2 linked regions of the Paraburkholderia bryophila genome follow. The protein of the gene in region 2 interacts with the protein of the main gene of each other region in a pairwise test. Links are inferred from orthologs where the notes say so. Each region holds a gene or a part of one and is shown on either strand. Other genes may lie near its edges.

Region 1 (12,005 bases), 2.5 Mb from region 2 along the record:
TCGATGCGCGACTTCGCCGAAGAAGAAATCCGCGCGGCGCGCGAGCGGATGGAGAAGCTCGGCGCGGAGCTGCAAAAAATGCTGCTGCCGAAGGATCCGAACGACGACCGCAATATCTACGTCGAAATCCGTGCGGGCACCGGCGGCGACGAATCCGCGTTGTTCGCGGGCGATCTGCTGCGTATGTACCTGCGCTATGCCGAGCGCAACCGCTGGCAGGTCGAGATGATGTCGGCCAGCGAATCGGATCTGGGCGGCTATAAGGAAGTGATCGTGCGGATCGCCGGCGAAGCCGCGTATTCAAAGCTCAAGTTCGAGTCGGGCGGTCACCGCGTGCAGCGCGTGCCGGCCACCGAAACGCAAGGGCGCATCCACACGTCGGCGTGCACGGTCGCGGTCATGCCGGAAGCGGATGAAATCGGCGAAGTCGAAATCAACCCGGCCGATCTGCGGATCGACACGTTCCGGGCGTCGGGCGCGGGCGGGCAGCACATCAACAAGACCGATTCGGCCGTGCGTGTCACGCACTTGCCGACCGGCATCGTCGTCGAATGTCAGGACGACCGTTCGCAGCACAAGAACAAGGATCGCGCGCTGAAGGTGCTGGCCGCGCGCATCAAGGACAAGCAGTCGCAAGAACAGCACGCGAAGGAAGCCGCCACGCGCAAGAGCCTGATCGGCTCGGGCGACCGCTCGGAGCGGATTCGCACGTATAACTTCCCGCAAGGGCGCATGACCGATCACCGGATCAACCTGACGCTGTATCGCCTTGACGCGCTGATGGACGGCGATCTCGACGAGTTGATCGCAGCGCTCGTCAGCGAACATCAGGCCGAGTTGCTGGCGTCGCTAGGCGATTCGGACTAAAGCGCCGACGATGAATGCCACGCCCGTCACGCCCACCGCGTTGTTGCGCGCGTCGCCGCTGCCGCCGCTCGAAGCGCGGATTCTGCTCACGCACGTGCTCGGCTGGCGTCATACGCAGTTGATCACGCGGAGCGATGAAACGCTCGAGAGCGCTGCAGTCGAGCGTTATCGCGCATTGGAAGCGCGGCGGGTGGCCGGTGAGCCGATCGCGCAACTGGTCGGCGCGCGGGAATTTTTCGGCCTCGATTTCGAAGTCACGCCGGACGTGCTGATTCCGCGGCCTGAAACCGAATTGCTGGTCGAAACCGCCCTGGCGGCAATGGAAGGCCTGTCGCGGCCGCGCGTGCTCGATCTCGGCACCGGCACCGGCGCAATTGCGGTCGCGATCGCGTCGACGCGGCCGGACGCGCAAGTCCACGCGCTGGATCGCTCCGCCGAAGCGCTGGCGGTGGCAACGCGCAACGCCGCGCGTCTCCTGGACGCAAAACGCCCCGGCGGCGCCACGGTTTTAAGCCAAAGCGACTGGTACGCGGCGCTCGACGCCGCGCTGCGTTTTGACGTGATCGTCAGCAACCCGCCGTATATCGCGAGCGGCGATCCGCATCTGGCGGAAGGCGATCTGCGCTTCGAACCGCGCGGCGCACTCACCGACGAAGCCGACGGCCTCAGCGCGATCCGCGCGATCGTCGCCGGCGCGCCCGCGCGCCTCGCCGCCCACGGCGTCTTGTGGATCGAACACGGCTACGATCAGGCCGACGCCGTCCGCGCGCTGCTGACGGCGCAAGGGTTCGCACAAGTGCGCTCGGAGCGCGATCTGGCGGGCATCGAACGAATCAGCGGCGGGCGGTTGCCCGGCTGAATCAGACGTCAAACCCGCCCTCGGACCACGATTCACACAGAAGTCATCCCAAGGTCGAAGCGGTGCTCGGCCGGCTATACCGAAATCCGCTATCATTTCAGCCTATTCCCTACACATCACGGAACCGCAAGGTCAGTCATGGATACGCAACAACGCATCAAGCAAATCGTCGACGAAAACGGCGTCGTCCTCTTCATGAAGGGCACCGCCCAGTTCCCGATGTGCGGTTTTTCCGGCCGCGCCATCCAGATTCTGAAGGCGTGCGGCGTCGCGGAAATCAAAACCGTCAACGTGCTCGAAGACGACGAAGTCCGCCAGGGCATCAAGCAGTTCTCGAACTGGCCGACCATTCCGCAGCTCTACGTGAAGGGCGAATTCGTCGGCGGCTCGGACATCATGATGGAAATGTACGAATCGGGCGAACTGCAGCAACTGTTCGCCGCGGCCTGAACGGCCCCGGTTCGACTGTTCGTTCACGAACTTCACGAGTTCATCTAAGGCGCCGCGAGCCATGGAAACACGCGCTGCGGCGCCCCGCCGGCTGATCGTTGCGATCACCGGCGCAACCGGCGCCATCTACGGTATCCGGTTGCTCGAGACGTTGCGCCGGCTGGGCGGCGTCGAGAGCCATCTGCTGATTTCGAGCGCGGGCTGGCTCAACATCCAGCACGAACTCCAGTTGAGCAAAGAAGACGTGCATCCGCTCGCGGATGTCGTCCATTCGGTGCGCGACGTCGGCGCAAGTATCGCGTCCGGCTCGTTCGCGACCGACGGCATGGTCGTCGCGCCTTGTTCGATGAAGACGCTCGCGAGCGTCGCGCACGGTTTCTCCGACAACCTGATCACCCGCGCCGCCGACGTCACCCTGAAGGAACGCCGCCGGCTCGTGCTGCTGGTGCGCGAAACGCCGTTCAATCTCGCGCACCTGCGCAACATGACCGCGGTCACGGAGATGGGCGGGGTGATCTTCCCGCCGCTGCCGGCGTTCTACAACCAGCCTGCGTCGATCGACGAAATGGTCGATCACACGGTAGCGCGCGTGCTGGATCTGTTCGCGCTGGGGCCGGCTATGTCGCCCGTGTGGCAGGGTTTGCGGGACGCGCAGGACTGACGTCAAGCGCCCCTCATTAACAACACCAGCGACACAATCAATTCCGTTTTCACCCGTTTATCAAACCGCGGTGCGGACCTATATTGATAGCAACCCAACCTTTTCGCCCGCCCTCCCGGCTGCGTTGCTGACATGAACCGCTTGCCTTCGCTTTTCCTTTCCCACGGCGCGCCTACGCTTCCGATCGACCCTTCCCTACCGTCCGCCGAATTCGGTGTGCTGAGCGCGCAGTTGCCGCGTCCGCAAGCCGTGCTGATGCTGTCGGCTCACTGGGGCACGGCACAGCCGGTGGCGAGCACGTCTGCCGCGCCGGAAACCATCCACGATTTCTACGGCTTTCCGCGTCAGTTGTACGAAATCCAGTACCCGGCGCCGGGCGCGCCCGAGGTGGCGCGGCGCGCGGCTGTGCTGCTCGGCGAACATGGCGTGCTTGCCGACACCCAGCCGCACGGGCTCGATCACGGCGCCTGGGTGCCGATGCTGCTGATGTTCCCCGACGCCGACGTGCCCGTCGCACAGTTGTCGATCCAGCCGCATCAGGACGCTGCGCACCATTTCCGCGTCGGCCGCGCGCTGCGCTCGCTGAAGGACGATGGCGTGATGGTGATCGGCTCCGGCCAGATCACGCACAACCTGCGTGCGGCGGATTTCTCCGCGCGTCCGGAAGATGCCGATCCGCGCGTCGCCGAATTCACCGACTGGTTCGAAGACAGACTGGCCGCGCACGACATCGACGCGCTGCTCGACTATCGCCGCCAGGCGCCGCACGCGGTGCTGATGCATCCGACCGACGAGCATCTGCTGCCCGTGTTCGCGGCGCTGGGCGCGGCCGACGACGACTATTCGCTGGCGATTCAATCGCTCGGGACCTACCAGCGTTCGCTTGCAATGACGAATTACGTGTTCGGCAACGCCTGATCGGGCAACGGGCGCGACAGCGGCGCAACGTAGCCAAACGCCCAACCGTCGCGCCAAATCATTACGCCAAATGAAAAGCCCGCCTGAGTCACCTCAGGCGGGCTTTGTTTCGTACCGGACCTAACCAAACCTAACCAACCACCGTCCGGCAAACATCCTTCAGGCCAGCCGCCGCAACTTAATGCGCGCCCATGCCTTCGAGCACTTCGTCATGCTCGTCGCGCTCGTCCAGATATTCCGAACGGTAGCCGCTGTTCACGCCCCAGTAGTAGAACACCAGCGAGAACGCGATGACGACCAGCATGTCCCAGCCGTACGGCAAGACGCCGCGACCGCCGAACTCCTTGCTGCCGATCAGCGACAGGATCGCCATCACCGGCAGGTAGGCCACCAGCCACCAGGCCGCCTTCAGGTCACGGCCCCAGCCGCCGAAGCCCGACTTCGCCTGGAAGTAGAAGTACACCGGCAGCGCCACGACCATCAGCAGAATGATTTCGCCGGTCAGCGGCCACTTGGCCCAGTAGAGGATCAGCGACGCGCAAACGAACGCGAACGGCGCGATCACCTTCATGCCCGGGATATGCAGCGGACGCTCCAGATCCGTCGCCGCCCGGCGCAGCGCCATCAGGCTGATCGGGCCGGTCAGGTACGAGATCACGGTCGCGACCGAAATCACCGCCGCGAGCGAGCTCCAGCCGCGGAAGAAGAACATGAAGATGAACGAGACCAGCAGGTTGAACCACATTGCCTGACGCGGCACGCCGTAGAACGGATGCACGTTGCCGAACATCTTCGGCATCGTGTTATTGCGTTCCATTGCGTAGATCATGCGGCTGGTGGTCGCCATGTAGGTCGTGCCGGTGCCGCTCGGGCTGACGAACGCGTCGACGTACAGCAGGATTGCCAGCCAGTTCAGGTTCAGCGCGATCGCCAGTTCCGCGAACGGCGAAGCGAAGTTGAAGTGGCTCCAGCCCTTCATCACGTCGGCCGGGTTCACCGCGCCGATGTAAGCGATCTGCAGCAGCACGTAGATCACCAGCGCCAGCAGGATCGAACCGATCACCGCGAACGGCACGCTCTTGGCAGGATTGCGCGCTTCACCCGCGAGGTTGATCGGGCTCTGGAAACCGTTGAACGCAAACACGATACCGCTCGTCGACACCGCGGTCAGCACCGCCGACCAGCCGTACGGCGCAAAGCTGCTCGCTTCACCGAAGTTTTCACGATGGAAGCCCGTGAACATCAAACCGAGAATCGTCGCACCGGGAATCAGGAACTTGAAGACCGTGATCGCCGAATTGGCGCGCGCGAAGAGTTTCACGCCCCAGTAGTTCAGCATGAAGTAAATGATCACGAGCGCCGCGGACAGGAATAACCCGTTGTGAGTTAATGACCCGTCCACGAATAGCGCATGCGCCCATGGATACGGCCAGGTACTCATATATTGAATGGAGGCTTCCGCCTCGATTGGAATCACCGAGACAATGGCGATCCAGTTGGCCCACGCGCTGATGAAACCGACCAGCGCGCCATGCGAGTAGCGCGCGTAACGCACCATGCCGCCGGACTCCGGGAACATTGCGCCGAGTTCGGCGTAAGTCAACGCAATCGCGAGAATCACGACCGCACCGATCACCCATGCACAAATGGCAGCCGGGCCGGCAATTTTTGCAGCCTTCCACGCGCCGAACAGCCAGCCCGATCCGATGATCGAACCCAAGCCGGTCAGCAGCAGCGCGACAGGGCCGATGTTCCGTTGTATAGAACTTTTCACGTCTTCTCCTGTGTCGGCCGGAGTGAGTGCTTGAGCACTGACTTCGGACCTATGCAAATTTGCATCCGAACCATACCGGCACCACGTGACGTCGCTTGCAGCGGGACGGGGTGATACGCATGTCGATGCGGCGACGGTCCATTCTAGTCAGGTGCAACCGACGCGCGGCGCGTAGTTTAACGGTTGCACCCTCGCGCTGCAGCCCAACTAAGGGTTCTCCCTGGCAAAAAAATCAGACGTACAGCAAGCTTTGTAAGCAACTTTTACGCCCGTTGCCCGAATGTGTGGAAAGTTGCCAGGAGAGTGTTGACCTTCTCTCAAAATGGCCGTATAAAGTCGGGGCAGGAATTCAAGCGGCGAGTGAATTGGTCTTTCGTAGTTCGCCCATCAACGGTACTCCGGTTGGTCCTATTACCCCTTCCTTGATTTTCATGCACTTTCTGGGCTTCGGCCTTATTTACCATCTTTAGGAACAAGTAATATGGAAACCGGTACCGTCAAGTGGTTCAATGACGCAAAGGGCTTTGGCTTCATCACGCCGGACGGCGGTGGCGAAGATCTGTTCGCGCATTTCTCGGAAATCCGCACGGAAGGCTTCAAGACGCTGCAAGAAAACCAAAAGGTTACGTTTGAAGTGAAGACGGGCCCGAAGGGCAAGCAAGCTGCCGACATCAAGCCGGCGTAAGCTTCACGCTTCCTTCTGGACGCAAAAAAACCCCGCCTCGGCGGGGTTTTTTTATATCTATCCCAACTACTCGCGGTGATTATCTTCGCGGTATGCGATTGATTAGTCGGTTTATCCGAAGAGACGTCGCGCGTGAATACCGAGACCTGTCGCGACACTGGCGAGACGATCGCCGAATACCGGCTTAGCGTCGGGAAATGCCGCCGCCAATGCGCCCGATAGAAACGCCAAGCCCGTCGAACCGCCGGTGAAGTAAATCGCGTCGACGTCGCGCGTCGCAATGCCGGCGGCCTGCACCGTGTCGCGCGCCGCCTGCACGATGCGCTGCGTTTCGTCCTGGCCGGCTTTGATCAGTTGTGCTTCGTCGAACGCGAGGCGCAGATCGTCTTCCACTTCGTCCAGATCGATTACGGTCTCGCCGCCCGCCGCCACGCCGATCTTGGCTTCTTCCGCGTGCGCCGCCAGCGCGTGGCCGAAGCGTTGTTCCACCACGCGCATCAAACGGTCGTGATGCTTGACCTCGGTGAAAAGGTGCCGCATCAGCGAGAGTTCGCTGACGCGCTTCGGTGCGTAGACGGTGTTGATCAGGTGCCAGGTCGCCAGGTCGAAATAGACCCGGTTCGGGATCTCGCGGCCTTCCGGATCGAGCGCCTGATAACCGAGCTCGCGCAGAATCGTCACCAGTTCGACGCGGCGGTCGAAGTCCGTCCCCGCGACGTGCACGCCGTGGTGCGCGAGCACGTCGTCTTTGCGCTCCACGCGGGTCATGCGCTGCGGACCGACGCGTACCAGCGAGAAGTCCGACGTACCGCCGCCAATGTCGGCCACCAGCACGAGCCCCTCTTCCGTCAGATGCGACTCGTAGTCGAACGCGGCCGCGATCGGCTCATACTGGAAGTGGATCTCGCGCAAACCGACCGAACGCGCGGCCGCTTCGAGCTGCTGCTGCGCCATCTGGTCGGCGCGCGGATCGTCGTCGACGAAAAATACCGGGCGGCCCAGCACGGCGCGGCTGATCGGAGCGCCGGTGGTCTTTTCGGCCGAGCGCTTCAGATGGTCGACGAAAATCGCGATCACATCCGTGTACTTGATCGCGGAGCCATCGCCGAGATCGGTCGAATTCTCGGCGAGCGGCGAGCCGAGAATGCTTTTCATGGAACGCATCAACCGGCCGTCGAAACCGTCGATGTAGGCGGCCAGCGCCGCCCGCCCGAACTCGCGGGTGTTTTCATCGGTGTTGAAAAACACCGAAGTGGGCAGCGTCGTATAGGCGCCCTCGACCGGCGCAAGCCTGAGCGCGCCGCCGTCAGGAACGGCAACGGCCGAGTTGGAAGTACCGAAGTCAATCGCGCAATAGTTCATGGCAGGAATCGCCGCTCACGGCTGGCGCGGACAGAAAGGGGAGCGGCTTTGTAACACGAAAGCCCAACCAGCATCAACTGACGCTTGAGGACCGCTCGCATTCACGCGTAAGGGCCGCCCGACGGAACGAATATTGCTGAATTCGACAGGATACGCCGCCAATTTTCGGACTTGAGGAGACTTCGAGCAATGAGCGCGCCGCCTACCGCTGCTGTCCACGAAAAACCCGCCGCCGTCGTCGAGACGGATTTGCCGTCGCGGCTCGACCGCTTGCCGTGGGGACGTTTTCATTCGCTGATCGTCGTCGCGCTAGGCGTGACGTGGCTGCTCGACGGATTGGAGGTAACGCTGGCAGGCGCGGTGGCGAGTGCGTTGAAGTCGAGTCCGTCGTTGCACTTTTCCAACGCTGACGTGGGGCTGGCCGGCAGCGCCTATATCGCCGGCGCGGTGCTCGGCGCGCTTGGCTTCGGCTGGCTGACCGACCGGCTCGGCCGTCGCAAGTTGTTTTTCATCACGTTGGCGCTGTATCTGGCGGCCACGGCCGCGACCGCGCTGTCGTGGAATCTGGCCAGTTTTCTGCTGTTTCGTTTTCTCACCGGCGCCGGGATTGGCGGCGAATATACGGCGATCAATTCGACGATCCAGGAATTCACGCCGGCCCGCGTGCGCGGCTGGACCGATCTCGGCATCAACGGCACGTTCTGGGTGGGCGCGGGGCTCGGCGCGGCCGGCTCGCTGGTGCTGCTCGATCCGCATCTGCTGCCGGCGGACTGGGGTTGGCGCGCGTGCTTCTTTATCGGCGCGGTGTTGGCGCTGGCCATTTTGCCGATGCGCATCTGGGTGCCCGAAAGTCCGCGCTGGCTGCTGACGCACGGCGACGAGCCCGACGCACGCTCGATCGTCGAAGGCATCGAAGCGCGCTTTCGCCACGAGGGGCATGAGCTCGCCGACCACGATCTGACGCGCCTGAAGCTGCGAGCGCGGGACCACACGCCACTGCGCGAGGTATTCCATACCCTCTTCAACGTCCACCGACGGCGGGCGCTGGTCGGCCTCTCCTTGATGACCGCGCAGGCGTTCTTCTACAACGCGATCTTCTTCACCTACGCGCTGGTGCTCACCGATTTCTATCAGGTGCCGGGCGACCACATCGGCTGGTATCTGCTGCCCTTCGCACTCGGCAACTTCCTCGGGCCGCTGCTCCTCGGCCGCCTGTTCGACGTGATCGGACGACGCAAGATGATCGCCGCGACTTACGGCCTGTCCGCGATCCTGCTGACGATCAGCGGCTATCTGTTCGAGCAGCATCTGCTAACCGTCGTCACGCAGACGATCGCGTGGATGGTGATTTTCTTCTTCGCGTCGGCGGCGGCGAGTTCGGCTTATCTAACGGTCAGCGAATCGTTTCCGCTTGAAATCCGGGCGCTGGCCATCGCCGTGTTTTACGCCTGCGGCACGGCGCTGGGCGGTATCGCGGGGCCGGCGTTCTTCGGCCGCCTGATCGATACGCATCAGCGTAGCGAAGTGTTCTCGGGCTATCTGGTGGGCTCGGCGCTGATGCTTGCGGCCGCGGTGATTGCTGCGATCTGGGGCGTGGACGCCGAGCGCAAGTCGCTCGAGAGCATTGCCGCGCCGCTATCGAGCGTGGTTGACGAGCAGGACGATTGGAACAACGCGGAATGAAAAACGCGCGGTCAGCGCCGCGCGTTCCTAACTGCCTTCTATCTTCTACGAAAGACGTGATCCCAAATCGTGCCGCCGCTCAGAACGCCTTCTTCCACGCGCCGCCATAGGCGATATCCGCCAACGGCAAGCGCTGACGCACCGACTTTTCGCGTTCGCGCAGCACCGGGTCGAGCTTGTCGACTTCACCGTAATGGCCGAGCGAAATGATCGCGATCACGTCGACGTCGTTCGGCAATTCGAATGCCGTACGGAACGCGCTCGGATCGAAACCGCTCATCTGATGCGCGGCGAGGCCGAGCGCATGCGCCTGCAACACCAGCGCCATGGCGGCCGCGCCCGCGTCGTACGGCGCGCAGCGATTCACTTCGCCCTTGTTGGTCAGCGTGTGCGTGGTCACCGCGATCAGCACCGGCGCCGGCGCATTCCAGCCCTGGTTGAACGGCACCAGCGTGGCGAAAGCCTTCTTGAACGAGACTTCGTCGACGCTGCGATCGAAGACGAGAAAACGCCACGGTTGTGCGTTATACGACGAAGGGGCCCAGCGAGCCGCCTCCAGCACGGCGTGCAGATGCTCGCGGCTCACCGGCTCGCTCGAATACGCGCGCGGGCTCCAGCGGCCTGCAATCAGCTCGTGGATGGCAACTTCGGTAGGGGCGGGTTTGTTGGCCATGCGCTTCTCTCGGTCGAAATTCATGATCGACGGGCAACTGCCCGGGGCCACATAGCATAACCGGGCTTCGACGCGCGTGCTCCAACCTGTACGCAGTTAGTTTTCACGCTGGCTGCAATGCAAAAACGGCCCCGTGGGGCCGTTGCGGTGAGCTGTGCCGACAAGCATTGCCAAGCGCGGTTCGCTGCCGGCTTGCCGCACTGCCCAGCCTCACGCCACCTGCGGTTCCGGCACCTTGGCCGGCCGGTTGATACGCAGCACGATCAGCGCGGCCACGAGACACAGCCCGCCCGAAATCATCGACGCCACCGTGTAAGTCCCGAGGCTCGCGCGCAGCATGCCCGCGCCGAGCGCCGCGAAGGCCGCGCCGAGCTGATGGCCGGCCACGACCCAGCCGAACACCACCGGCGCCGACTCCTTGCCGAAAATGTCCGTGGCGAGACGCACGGTCGGCGGCACGGTCGCGATCCAGTCGAGCCCGTAGAACACGGCGAACAGCGGCAGGCCGAAGAAGTCGATACCAAACGCGTGCGGCAGATAGATCAGCGACAAACCGCGTAGACCGTAATACCAGAACAGCAGCACCCGGCTATTGAAGCGGTCCGACAGCCAGCCCGACAACGTCGTGCCGAACAGATCGAAGATGCCCATCGCGGCGAGCAGCGACGCGCCCTGCACTTCCGTCATGCCGTAGTCGCCGCACATGGCGATCAGGTGTGTGCCGACATAGCCGTTGGTGCTCGCGCCGCAGATGAAAAAACTGAAGAACAGCAGCCAGAAGTCGCGCCGCTTGCTCGCCATGGCGAGCGTGCCGAACGCGATGGCGAGCGGATTCTGTTTGCTGCCGACGGCGGCGATCGGCGCGTCGTGCGCTTCGCCGTACGGGCGCAGCTTCATGTCGGCCGGACGTTCCGGCAGCAGAAACGCGACCAGCGGAATCACGATCGCCGCCGCGATCGCCACGACCCACACGACGTTACGCCAGCCGTGATGCTCGGCAATGGCCGCGAGCATCGGCAGAAACACCAGTTGGCCGGTCGCCGAACTGGCCGTGAGAATGCCCATCACCAGGCCGCGGCGCGTGGTGAACCAGCGCGTCACCACCGTCGCCGACAGCGACAACGCCGCGACGCCCGTCGAGCCGCCGACCATCACGCCCCAGATCAGCACCATCTGCCACGGATGCGTCATCAGCGACGACAGCGCCACGCCCGCCGCCATCGTGCCGAGCGCGGCCAGCAGCGTGGGACGCACGCCGAAACGCTGCATCGCGGCCGCCGCGAACGGGCCCATCAGCCCGTACAGCGCGATATTCACCGAGATCGCGAGCGAGATCGTCGCGCGGCTCCAGCCGAACTGATGCTCGAGCGGCAACATCATCACGCTCGGCGTGGCGCGCGTGCCGGCCGCCGCCAGCAGTACCAGAAACACCACTGCGACCGTCAACCAGCCGTAGTGGAAACGCCCGCCAATCAGTCTCGCTGCCCAGTTCATCGGTTCTCCAGTCGATGCCGGCACCGCAGGCCGCACCGCTCGCATTGTTACGACTTCGGTAAAGGACTTGTGACAGATCTGTCACAATGAGTGTTGCGATATTAGTTACTGACCGGTAACATGTCAAGGCGTCAAATACATCGAGGTGATCATTCATGTCCGATAGCGAAACGCCCAAAGCGGCCGGCACACGACGCGCGCGCAGTGCGCAGACGGCCGGACCGCAAGCGCAGCAGCATCTGCTGCGCGCCGCGGACGAACTGTTCTATCGCGAAGGCGTGCGCACGGTCGGCGTGGACGCGGTGGTCGAGCGGGCGGGCGTCAACAAGATGAGCTTATATCGCCAGTTTTCGTCGAAGGACGATCTGGTGATGGCTTATCTGGAGCGCAAGGACGAGCAGTTCTTCGGCTATGTGGAGAAGAGTTTCGCCAAACATCCCGGCGAGCCGGCCAGACAATTGCAGCAGTATTTCGACGACCTCGCGGTGCGTGCATCAGTCGACGACTATCGCGGCTGTCCGTTCGTCAACGTGTCGGTGGAGTTTCCGGACGTCGCGCATCCGGCGCGGCAGTTCGTGT
Region 2 (12,010 bases):
CATTGCCTCAGGCCGCTCGCGCCGATCTGGTGAAAGGCCGAATGATAGCAGTCAAAGCGCTCGCGCGGCCACGCGGGCGGCACGCCGGAAAGCGTCGCGCGGCGCGCCGCGAGCAGGCCGAAAGCGCACCGGCAAGGCCGCCGGAAGCCCTTTCCCGGGGTATAATCTCGGACTTCCTTTCCGCCTCACGTCGCCTGCACGCGCGACTTCTCGGCATCACTGAGCGACGCAAAGTCAAGTCCATGGCCCACTTCTCGTGTTTCCCCGGCGCTTCGGCCCTTTCCGATTTCCGTCAAACCCGCCTGCTCGACACGCTCACGCGCATCGACCCGAACATCATCGGCGTGCGCGGGCAGTATCTGCACTTCGTCAACGCCCAGAGCGAGCTGTCCGCTGAAGACACGGCGAAGATCGAAGCGCTGATGCACTACGGCGATCCGCTCGAAGAAAGCAAAGAGCGCGGCACGGCCGAAACCTTCCTCGTGGTGCCGCGCTTCGGCACGGTGTCGCCGTGGGCCAGCAAGGCCACCGATATCGCGCATCTGTGCGGTCTCACGCAGGTGCGCCGGATCGAGCGCGGCGTCGAGTACACGGTCACGCTGAAGAGCGGCCTGCTGGGCGGCAAGAAGGCGCTCTCCGACGAAGCCCGCGCGGCCGTCGTCGCCGCGCTGCACGACCGCATGACCGAAAGCGTGTCGAGTTCGCGCGAGCACGCGCTGCATCTGTTCGACGAACTGCCGGCCAAGCCGCTGCAAACCGTCGACGTGCTCGGCCACAGCCGCGGCGCGCTGGAAGCGGCGAACACGGAACTGGGCCTGGCGCTCGCCGACGACGAAATCGACTACCTCGTCGACGCGTTCACGAAGCTCGGCCGCAACCCGACCGACGTCGAACTGATGATGTTCGCGCAGGCCAACAGCGAACACTGCCGTCACAAGATTTTCAACGCGGACTGGACCATCGACGGCGAGAAGCAGGACATCTCGCTGTTCAACATGATCCGCAATACCGAGAAGCTGAACCCGCAAGGCACGATCGTCGCGTATTCGGACAACTCGGCGATCATGGCGGGCGGCATGGCCGAGCGCTGGTTCCCGCGCACGCCGGCCGACCTCGGCGCGAGCGAATTGCCGGAACACTACCGCCGTGGCGTCGAACTCACGCACACGCTGATGAAGGTGGAAACGCATAACCACCCGACCGCGATCTCGCCGTTCCCGGGCGCCTCCACCGGCTCCGGCGGTGAAATCCGCGACGAAGGCGCGACCGGTCGCGGCGCGCGTCCGAAGGCGGGTCTCGCCGGCTTCACGGTGTCGAATCTGGCGTTGCCGGACGGCGTCGAGGCATGGGAAAACGCGCGCGACGTTGCGCAGCCCCTCACACACCGCAATCCGGCCGAGCAGCACGAAGCGTATGGCCGTCCTGACCGCATCGCGTCGCCGCTGCAAATCATGATCGACGGTCCGCTCGGCGGCGCCGCGTTCAACAACGAATTCGGCCGGCCGAATCTGGGCGGCTATTTCCGCGCTTACGAGCAGAACGTCGCGGGTCTGGTGCGCGGTTATCACAAGCCGATCATGATCGCCGGCGGGATCGGCAATATTTCCGACCAGCACACGCATAAGCACGATCTGCCGGAAGGCTCGCTGCTGATCCAGATCGGCGGCCCGGGCATGCGGATCGGCATGGGCGGCGGCGCGGCGAGTTCCATGGCGACCGGCACGAATACCGCCGAGCTCGACTTCGACTCGGTGCAGCGCGGCAACCCCGAAATCGAACGCCGTGCGCAGGAAGTCATCAACGCGTGCTGGCAGCTTGGCGACAAGAACCCGATTCTGAGTATTCACGACGTCGGCGCGGGCGGCTTGTCGAACGCGTTCCCGGAAGTGGTCGACGGCGCGAGCAAGGGCGCGTTGTTCGATCTGCGCAAGATCCAGCTCGAAGAGAGCGGCTTGTCGCCTCGCGAAATCTGGTCGAACGAAGCGCAAGAACGTTACGTGCTGGCCATCGCGCCGGCCGATCTGCCGGCGTTCGAAGCCATGTGCCAACGCGAGCGTTGCCCGTTCGCGGTGATCGGCACGGCAACCGCCGAGCGTCAACTGAAGGTGATCGACTCCGAGCAGAACGCGGACAGCGCGCATCAGCCGGTCGATATGCCGATGGAAGTGCTGCTCGGCAAAGCGCCGCGCATGCATCGCGACGTCAAGCGGGTCGAGCAGAAGCTGGAACCGGTGGACGTCACCGGGATTGCGTTGCCGGACGTCGCGGTCAGCGTGCTGCGTCACCCCACGGTTGCGAGCAAGTCGTTCCTGATTACCATCGGCGATCGTTCGGTGGGCGGCACGACGGCGCGCGACCAGATGGTCGGCCCGTGGCAAGTGCCGGTGGCCGATGTCGCGATTACCACGATGGACTACGCGGGCTTTACCGGCGAAGCGATGACCATGGCCGAGCGCACGCCGCTCGCCGTGATCAACGCGCCGGCGTCGGGCCGCATGGCGGTTGGCGAAGCGGTCACGAACATCGCGGCCGCGCCGATCGCATCGCTCGACAAGCTCAAGCTGTCGGCGAACTGGATGGCCGCGTGCGGCGCAGCCGGCGAAGACGCCGCGCTGTACGACACGGTCAAGGCGATCGGCATGGAACTGTGCCCGGCGCTCGGCATCAGCATTCCGGTCGGTAAAGATTCGCTGTCCATGCGCACCAAGTGGGAAGACCACGGTGTCGCGAAAGAAGTGGTCGCGCCGGTCTCGCTGATCATCTCGGCGTTCGCACCGGTTGAAGACGTACGCAAGCACCTCACGCCGCAACTGCGTCGTGCGAACGGTACGGACGGCGTGGGCGACTCGGTGCTGATCGCGATCGACCTGGGCCGTGGCCAGCATCGTCTGGGCGGCAGTATTCTCGCGCAGGTCACGCAGCAGGTCGGCGACACGGTGCCGGACGTCGACGATCCGGAAGATCTGAAGCGTTTCTTCGCCGCGATCCAGGCGCTGAATCAACAAGGCAAGCTGCTCGCGTACCACGACCGCTCGGACGGCGGCCTGTGGGCGACGGTGTGCGAAATGGCGTTCGCGGGTCACGTGGGTGTGTCGCTGAACGTCGACATGCTGGTGCTCGATCCGAGCCACGAATCCGACTACGGCGACGCGAAAGACTGGGCCAAGCAGACCAGCGGCCGCCGCGAAGACCGCACGATCCGTGCGCTGTTCAACGAAGAACTCGGCGCGGTGATCCAGGTGCGTGCAACGGACCGCGATTCGGTTCTGGCCGCATTGCGCGAACACGGCCTGTCGGCGTGCTCGCATGTGATCGGCAAGCTCAACGAGCGCGACACGATCGAAATCTATCGCGACGCGAAGAAGATCTACGAAGCGCCGCGCACCGATCTGCATCGCACGTGGAGCGAAGTGAGCTGGCGTATCTCGCGTCTGCGCGACAACCCGGCTTGCGCCGACGCCGAATACGACATGCTGTCGGACGCGGCCGATCCGGGCATCACGCCGGTATTGAGCTTCGATCCTTCGGAAGACGTGGCCGCACCCTTCGTCGGCAAGAGCGCTCGTCCGCGTGTCGCGATCCTCCGTGAGCAAGGCGTGAACTCGCACCTCGAAACCGCGTACGCATTCGACCGCGCCGGCTTCGACGCGCACGACGTGCACATGAGCGATCTGCTGGCAGGCCGTGCCAATCTGGCGGATTTCGCCGGGGCGGTGGCCTGTGGCGGCTTCTCATACGGCGACACGCTGGGTGCCGGCGAAGGCTGGGCGAAGGCGATCCGTTTCAACGCGCAACTGGCCGATATGTTCGCCGCGTTCTTCGGTCGCGAAGACACGTTCGCGCTGGGCATCTGCAACGGTTGCCAGATGATGAGCAGCCTCGCGTCGATGATTCCGGGCGCAGAAGCGTGGCCGAAGTTCACGCGCAACAAGTCGGAGAAATTCGAAGCGCGCTTCTCGCTGGTCGAAGTGCAGGCTTCGCCGTCGATCTTCTTCAACGGCATGGAAGGCTCGCGCATTCCGGTGGCAATCGCTCACGGCGAAGGCTATGCGGACTTCTCGCAGCAGGGCGACGCGTCGAAGGCGGCGGTGGCCATGCGCTTTGTCGATCACCGTGGTCAGGCGACCGAGCAGTATCCGTTCAACCCGAACGGCTCGCCTGACGGCATCACGTCGGTCACCACGCCGGACGGCCGCTTCACGGTGCTGATGCCGCACACCGAGCGCGTGCATCGCGCGGTGCAGATGAGCTGGCATCCGGAAGGCTGGGGTGAAGGCAGCACGGACGCAAGCCCGTGGCTGCGCGTGTTCCAGAACGCACGCCGCTGGTTGGGTTGAGGTTGAGCAGAAACAAAAAAACCGCCCTCGGGCGGTTTTTTTTCACACTGGGCAAAACGTAAAACAACCAGGCCATCAAAGCAAACAAGCCGCCCGAGGGCGGCTTGTTCGTTTTAGCCAGTGGGCAAGTAACCCGCTTACTGAATCTTCGCGTTCTTACGCAAACCTTCTTCGAACGCTTGCAGCTTTTCCTGCTGGATCTGCTGCACGATCTGCGGGCGCACCTGCTCCAACGGCGGCGGCGTGATGGCGCGCGTATCGTCGAGACGAATGATGTGCCAGCCGAATTGCGTATGCACCGGCGTGTCGGTCATCTGGCCTTTCTGCAGATGCGTGGCCGCGTCTGCGAATTCAGGCACATAAGCCTTCGGGTCCGACCAGTCCAGGTCGCCACCGTTCTTGCCCGATCCCGGGTCCTTCGAGTATTGCTTGGCCAGATCTTCGAAGCTTGCGCCGGCCTTGATCTTCGCGATCAGGTCCTTTGCCTGCTGTTCGTTGTCCACCAGGATATGGTGCAGGTGATATTCCTTGCCGCCCGCATCTTTGATCAGCGCGTTGTAACGCGCGGTGACTTCGGCGTCGCTCGGCGTGTTGTTCTTCACGAAGTCTTCGATCAGCGCGCGCAGCACCACGGTTTGTTGCGCGACGGCGATTTGCGCCTTGATGTCCGGACGATTCGGCAGGCCGCGACGCAGGGCTTCCTGCATCAGGATTTCGCGGTTCACCAGCTCTTCGCGCACGGCCGTTTGCAGTTGCGGCGTGTTTTGCTGGCCTTGATGCACCAGTTGTTCGATCAGCGCGTCGGCGCGTGCTTTCGGAATCGGCGTGCCGTTCACGACAGCGATGTTCTGTGCAAATGCAGGTGCGGCCGCGAACGCAGCCAGCAATACCCAAAGGTGGGTTTTCTTCAAGGTCATCGGAAGGTTCCTAGCGGGGCAACAAAGCGAATTCTTCGGGCGTATACGCCGTGATTGCAAGGGCATGAATGCCGCGCTGCATGGCATCGGCCAGCGCATCATACACCATGCGATGCCGCGCCACGCGGGCCTTGCCGGCGAATGCGGCGGCCACGATCGTGACACTGAAATGACCGCCGGCCGAGGCGCCGGCATGGCCCGCGTGCTGCGCGCTGTCGTCGCTAATCTGGATCGACGCGACCGGCGCGAGCGCGGCGGTGAGGCGCGCTTCGATCAGCGCGGCGCGTTCGGCGGTGGTGGCGTGCATGAAAACATTGGCTTCGGTCATGTCATTCTTCCTTCATGTACTTCGACAGCCACAAGCTCTGTCCGACGATAAACACCACGAGGCAGCCGGTCGCGCCGAACAGCTTGAAATTGACCCACTGGTCGGTGGTGTAGTGGTACGCGACGAACAGGTTGACGAGCCCGAGCAGCACGAAAAAGATCGCCCAGACCACGCTCAGCTTGCCCCAGATCGCGTGCGGCAGCGTGATCTGCTTGCCCATCATCGCTTCGATCAGGTTCTTGTTGAAGGCCAGTTGCGAGACGATCAGCGCAACGGAAAACGCCCAGTACAGCACGGTCGGCTTCCACTTGATGAAGGTGTCGTTGTGCAGCACGAGCGTCGCGCCGCCAAATACGGTGACGACGCCGAGGCTCACCCACAGCATCGGATCGACCTTGCGGTGACGGAACGCCACCCACGCGATCTGCACCAGCGTGGCGACGATCGCCACTGCCGTCGCCGTGAAAATGCCCCAGATCTTGAAGGCGACGAAGAACAGGATGATCGGGAACAGATCGAACAGGAATTTCATTATCTGGTCGGGAATTCGCAGAAGGAGTCGAGGAATGAGGGACGCGGCGCGAAACGGCCGGCGGGCGCCTGCAACGCAGGCCCCACCGGCAATGCGCCGGACTCCGCGCTGCGTTACTTGGGCTCGAATTGTAACGCAGCCGAATTGATGCAGTAACGCAGACCCGTGGGCGCCGGGCCGTCTTCGAACACGTGGCCCAGATGCGCGCCGCAGTTCTTGCATTGCACTTCGATGCGCAGCATGCCGTGCGCGCGGTCGGTTTTCTCGGCGATCACTTCGCCGTTGATCGGCTTGAAGTAGCTCGGCCAGCCGCAGCCGGCGTCGAACTTGGTGTCGGATTCGAAGAGCGGCGTGCCGCAGCACACGCAGTCGTAAATGCCACGGTCCCAGTGGTCGTTATATTGGCCCGTGAACGGGCGCTCGGTGGCCGCGTGGCGCGTCACCTGGTATTCGATGTCGGAGAGCTGCTTGCGCCACTCGGCGTCGTCTTTCTGCACGGCGGGGACGTCGGGGGTGTTGGGGTTGAGGTCGTCGGGCTTGTTCATGGTCGGGGTTCCTGTCTCGGGGCTTGTTTTGGGGACTGCACTACGACGAGCAGCTCACTTCCAGCGAACTTGCCCAGTCGGGCGGCAGCCCCGCATACGCTTCATGCTCGGGCTGTTCGTCGAACGGGCGGCGCAGCACCGCCGCCAGACGCTCCACTTCGGAGAAATCTTTCTCTTTCGCGCGGCGAATCGCCGTTTCCGCCAGATGATTGCGAAGAATGAATTTGGGGTTGACCCGGTTCATTGCAATGGCGCGCGCGGCGTCGTCGCGTGTTTCATGGGACAGGCGCGCGCGGTAGTCGTTCGCCCACGCGTCGAACGCGGCGCGGTCGAGGAACAGGTCGCGCACCGCCGTGTCGCCGCTCGCGTCGTGTTTCGACACGCGCGCGAGATGGCGGAACGTCAGCGTGAAATCGGCGCGGTTGGCGTGCATCACCTCGAACAGACGATTCACTAATGTGTCGTCGCCGTCTCGTTCGGTCTCGAGGCCGAGCTTCGCGCGCATGCGCCGTTCCAGCGCTGGCGCGAAACGCTCCTTGAAACCGGCGAGCACGCGCTGCGCGTCTTCGATCGCTTTGTCGCCGCGCACGCTTTCTTCGTGCTGTTCGCCGAGCAGCGGCAACAGCCCTTGCGCCAGACAGAACAGATTCCAGTAGCCGATCTGCGGCTGCATCTTGTACGCGTAACGGCCTTGCGAATCGGAGTGATTGCAGATGTAGCCGGCGTCGAATCCGTCCATGAAACCGAACGGACCGTAGTCGATCGTCAGGCCGAGAATCGACATGTTGTCGGTATTCATCACGCCATGGCAGAAGCCGACCGCCTGCCATTCGACCATCAGATCGGCGGTGGATTTCACGGCTTCGTCGAGCAGCGCGAGATAGGGGTCGTCGGCGTCGCGGCAATGCGGATAGAAACGCTCGATCACGTGATCGGCGAGCGCGCGCAGCGCGTCGGTGCGATCGTTCGAATAGAAATGCTCGAAGTGGCCGAAGCGCACGAAACTCGGTGCGACCCGCGTGACCACCGCGGCGGTTTCGATCTCTTCGCGCCGCACCGGCTGATCGGAGCCGACCACGCACAGCGCGCGAGTGGTCGGAATGCCGAGGTGATGCATGGCTTCCGAACACAGAAACTCGCGGATCGACGAGCGCAGCACTGCGCGGCCGTCGCCCATGCGCGAATAGGGCGTGCGCCCCGCGCCTTTGAGTTGCAGCTCGAAGCGTTGACCGTGATGCGCGACTTCACCGAGACCGAGCGCGCGGCCGTCGCCGAGCTGGCCGGCCCATACGCCGAACTGATGCCCCGAATACACCGAGGCATACGGCAGCGCCTCGGCGGGCCATTCGCGCGTGGCGTTGCCGGAGAACAGTTCGGCGAAACCGGGGTCTCTCTGGAGCCCCGGCTCTAAACCGAGCAGCGCGGCGGTCTCCGCGGAGAAGCCGACCATGTACGGCGCATTGAGCGGCGCCGCCGGCAGACGGGTCAGGAAGACGCTGCCGAGCCGCGCGAACGCGTTTTCAGGCGAGGTGACAAGGGCATTGGAAAGAGCCGCTAACGGCCCGGATAACCCTGCAAAGCTTGGGGAAAACGACATGTTGAGCGCCTCTGGATTAACCGATATTGTAAGTCCGCGCCCGCGGCGCTGCAGGCTGGCTTCCAGCCGCTTCGTCGCGGATAGTCGGCCGGCATGCCGGAGGGTGTTGAAGCAACCAGAAACCAGGACGAGGAAACTTCTCTTTATGACGACGCCGCTGCTTGGACAGATGATGGACGTGCCGCTCACCGTATCCTCGTTGCTCGCGCATGCCGCGCGGCATTTCGGTGGCACCGAAATCGTGTCGCGGCGTATCGAAGGCGACCTGCATCGCTACACCTACCGCGATTGCGAAAAACGCGCCAGGCAGCTCGCGCAGGCGCTGATCGCGCTGGGCGTCGAACCGGGCGAACGGGTGGCAACGCTGGCATGGAACGGCTACCGGCATCTCGAAGCGTATTACGGCACGACCGGCTTCGGCGCGGTGTGCCACACGATCAATCCGCGTCTCTTTCCCGACCAGATCGCCTACATCGTCAATCATGCCGACGACGCCTACGTGATGTTCGACACCACGTTCGCGCCGCTGGTCGACGCACTCGCGCCGCAGTGCCCGAAAGTGCGCGGCTGGATCGCGCTCGCCGACGAAGCGCATCTGCCGGCCATGCAAACGCCGGTGCTCAGTTACGAAACGCTGGTCGATGCGCAAGACGGCAACTTCGCGTGGCCGGCGCTCGACGAGCGCCAGGCTTCGTACCTTTGCTATACGTCCGGCACGACGGGCAATCCGAAGGGCGCGCTGTACTCGCATCGCTCGACGGTGCTGCATGCGTTCGGCGCGGCCTTGCCCGATGCCATGAGCCTGTCCGCGCGCGACGCCGTGCTGCCGGTCGTGCCGATGTTCCATGTGAACGCATGGGGCATTCCGCACAGCGCGCCGTTGACCGGCGCGAAGCTGGTGTTCCCCGGCAAGGACCTCGACGGCAAGTCGCTTTACGAGTTGATGGAAAGCGAACGCGTCACGTATTCCGCCGGCGTGCCGACCGTATGGCTCGGTTTGCTGAACTACCTGCGCGAGGCGGGCGTGCGGTTTTCGTCGTTGAATCGCACGGTAATCGGCGGCTCGGCGTGTCCGCCTGCCATGCTGCGCGCCTTCGAGGACGACTACGGCGTGCAGGTGATTCACGCATGGGGAATGACCGAAATGTCGCCGCTCGGCACGCTAGCGAAACTGACGTGGGAGCAATCGCAACGTCCGCTCGCCGAACAGCGAAAACTGCTGGAAAAGCAGGGCCATGTGCTGTACGGCGTCGATATGAAGATCGTCGGCGAAGACGGTCAGGAACTGCCTTGGGACGGCGTCGCGTTCGGCGATCTGCATGTACGTGGGCCGTGGGTGATCGACCGGTATTTCCGCAAGGACGATTCGCCGCTGGTGGACGGCTGGTTTCCCACCGGCGACGTCGCCACCATCGACCCGGACAGTTTTCTGAACATCACCGATCGTTCGAAAGACGTGATCAAGTCCGGCGGCGAATGGATCAGTTCGATCGACGTCGAGAACGTCGCGATCGCGCATCCGGCGGTCGCGGAAGCGGCCTGCATCGCCTGCGCGCATCCGAAGTGGACCGAGCGGCCGCTGCTGGTGGTCGTCAAGCGCGCGGGCTTCGACGTGACGCGCGAGGAGCTGCTCGCGTTTTACGACGGCAAGGTCGCCAAATGGTGGATTCCCGACGACGTCGCCTTCGTCGACGAACTGCCGCACACGGCCACCGGCAAACTGCAGAAGCTGAAGCTGCGCGATCTGTTCCGCGATCACGTGCTGCCGTCGGCATTGGAAGACCAGAAGGATTGTCCACTGGTTAGGGGAAACCCCGCCTAACAGTAAATTGAACGAGCGTGCTTTTTTGTGTATTCTGCCTGCTGACCCCGGTTAATCGATCAGCGAGTCGAGCAGCGAGTCGCCCACTCGCTGGCAACAAGCGGACAATGATCCGACTCGATGAACCGGACGGGCGGCGCATCATGCGCCGCCTCAACCGCAACATGGCATGAATCGCATGGAGGCAGGCAGAGATGGCAGTGGACTACACAACTCATGACGGCGTGGCCGTCATCACGCTGAACAATCCTCCCGTGAACGGCCTCGGCCTGTCGACGCGAGCCGGCATCGTCGAAGGAATCGAGCGCGCGCAGAGCGATCCGGCCATCAAGGCCATCGTGCTGACGGGCGCGGGCAAAGCCTTTTCGGGCGGCGCCGACATCACCGAATTCAACACGCCGAAAGCGACCCAGGAGCCGACGCTCGCCACCGTCATCAAGGTGGTCGAAAGCAGCGCGAAGCCGGTGATCGCGGCGATTCACAGCGTTGCAATGGGCGGCGGTCTGGAATTGGCGCTCGGCGCGCATTACCGCATCGCGGCGCCCGGCGCGCAGATCGCGCTGCCGGAAGTGAAGCTCGGCATTCTGCCGGGCGCGGGCGGCACGCAGCGTCTGCCGCGTGCCATCGGCCTCGAAGCGTCACTCAACATGATCGTGTCCGGCGCGCCGGTCCTGTCCGAGAAGCTGGCCGAGTCGGGTCTGTTCGACGAAGTCGTGCAAGGCGATCTGGCCGAAGCGGCGCTCGCGTTCGCCCGCAAGGTCGGCGCGAAAGAAGGCCCGCATCCGCGCGTGCGCGATCGCAAGATCGAGCATCCGAACGCGGCCGGTTTCATCCAGTTCACGCGCAACACCGTCTCGGCGATGGCGAAGCATTTCCCCGCGCCGCTGAAATGCATCGACGCGGTGGAAGCGGGCGTGCAGAACGGTTTCGACAAGGGCCTCGCGTTCGAACGCGAATGCTTCGTCGCGCTGGTGCAGACACCCGAGAGTCACGCGCTGCGTCATGCGTTCTTCGGCGAACGCGCAGCCAGCAAGATTCCCGATGTGCCGGCCGATACGCCGGTGCGCGACATCGCCCAGGTGGCGGTGATCGGCGCGGGCACGATGGGCGGCGGCATCGCGATGAACTTCATCAACGCGGGCATTCCGGTCACGCTGCTGGAAACCAAACAGGAAGCGCTCGATCGCGGCGTCGCGACGATCCGCAAGAACTACGAAGCCACCGTCAAGAAGGGCAAGCTCAAGCCCGAGGCGCTTGAACAGCGCATGGCGTTGATCACCCCCACGCTGTCCTACGACGACCTCAAACACGCCGATCTGATCGTCGAAGCCGTGTTCGAAGAACTCGGCGTGAAAGAGCAGGTATTCAAGCGTCTCGACGAAGTCGCGAAGCCCGGTGCGATTCTGGCGTCGAACACGTCGACGCTGGACGTCGACAAGATCGCCGCCTTCACGAAGCGTCCGCAGGACGTGGTCGGCATGCACTTCTTCAGCCCGGCCAACGTGATGAAGCTGCTCGAAGTGGTGCGCGGCAAGGACACGGCGAAAGACGTGCTCGCCACCGTCATGAAGCTCGCGAAGAAGATCAAAAAGACCGCAGTGGTCTCGGGCGTCTGCGACGGCTTTATCGGCAACCGGATGATTGAGCAGTACATCCGTCAGGCGCTCTTCATGCTCGAAGAAGGCGCGCTGCCCGCGCAAGTCGACAAAGCCATCGAGAAGTTCGGCTTCGCGATGGGCCCGTTCCGCATGAGCGATCTGGCCGGCAACGACATCGGCTGGGCGATCCGCAAGCGCCGCTATCAGGAGCATCCTGACATGCACTATTCGAAGATCGCCGATCGTCTGTGCGAGACCGGGCGCTTCGGCCAGAAGACCGGCGGCGGCTGGTACGACTACAAGGCGGGCGACCGCACGGCGTACCCGTCGAAGG

What was found.
Region 1: the proteins of GGD40_RS03380 (region 2) and grxD interact in binary tests that used the Escherichia coli proteins (3 or more experiments, as listed by UniProt). The link is inferred for Paraburkholderia bryophila from one-to-one orthologs.

What each region holds. Positions count from the first base shown.
Region 1 is NZ_JACCAS010000001.1:3,253,619-3,265,623, reverse strand. Bases 739-3,520 are described here. They hold grxD (Grx4 family monothiol glutaredoxin), read left to right. Parts: upstream 739-1,864; coding sequence 1,865-2,176; downstream 2,177-3,520. Other genes in these bases: GGD40_RS14615 (DODA-type extradiol aromatic ring-opening family dioxygenase), read left to right, coding at 2,970-3,520; GGD40_RS14620 (UbiX family flavin prenyltransferase), read left to right, coding at 2,238-2,837; prmC (peptide chain release factor N(5)-glutamine methyltransferase), read left to right, coding at 878-1,726; prfA (peptide chain release factor 1), read left to right, coding at 739-867. Outside these bases: more of prfA, read left to right, coding at 1-738; more of GGD40_RS14615, read left to right, coding at 3,521-3,755; GGD40_RS14610 (APC family permease), read right to left, coding at 3,934-5,529; GGD40_RS14605 (cold-shock protein), read left to right, coding at 6,011-6,214; GGD40_RS14600 (Hsp70 family protein), read right to left, coding at 6,326-7,576; GGD40_RS14595 (MFS transporter), read left to right, coding at 7,766-9,259; GGD40_RS14590 (nitroreductase family protein), read right to left, coding at 9,339-9,932; GGD40_RS14585 (MFS transporter), read right to left, coding at 10,143-11,426; GGD40_RS14580 (TetR/AcrR family transcriptional regulator), read left to right, coding at 11,582-12,005. UniProt on the Escherichia coli protein: Monothiol glutaredoxin involved in the biogenesis of iron-sulfur clusters.
Region 2 is NZ_JACCAS010000001.1:777,636-789,645, reverse strand. The notes cover bases 3,924-6,710. They hold GGD40_RS03380 (BolA family protein), read right to left. Parts: upstream 5,583-6,710; coding sequence 5,265-5,582; downstream 3,924-5,264. Other genes in these bases: GGD40_RS03365 (protein adenylyltransferase SelO), read right to left, coding at 6,700-6,710; msrB (peptide-methionine (R)-S-oxide reductase MsrB), read right to left, coding at 6,228-6,659; GGD40_RS03375 (septation protein A), read right to left, coding at 5,584-6,114; GGD40_RS03385 (peptidylprolyl isomerase), read right to left, coding at 4,475-5,254; purL (phosphoribosylformylglycinamidine synthase), read left to right, coding at 3,924-4,337. In the rest of the region: more of purL, read left to right, coding at 243-3,923; more of GGD40_RS03365, read right to left, coding at 6,711-8,256; GGD40_RS03360 (3-(methylthio)propionyl-CoA ligase), read left to right, coding at 8,402-10,078; GGD40_RS03355 (3-hydroxyacyl-CoA dehydrogenase NAD-binding domain-containing protein), read left to right, coding at 10,273-12,010. UniProt on the Escherichia coli protein: Transcriptional regulator that plays an important role in general stress response. Has many effects on cell morphology, cell growth and cell division. Acts by regulating the transcription of many genes, including dacA (PBP-5), dacC (PBP-6), ampC and mreB.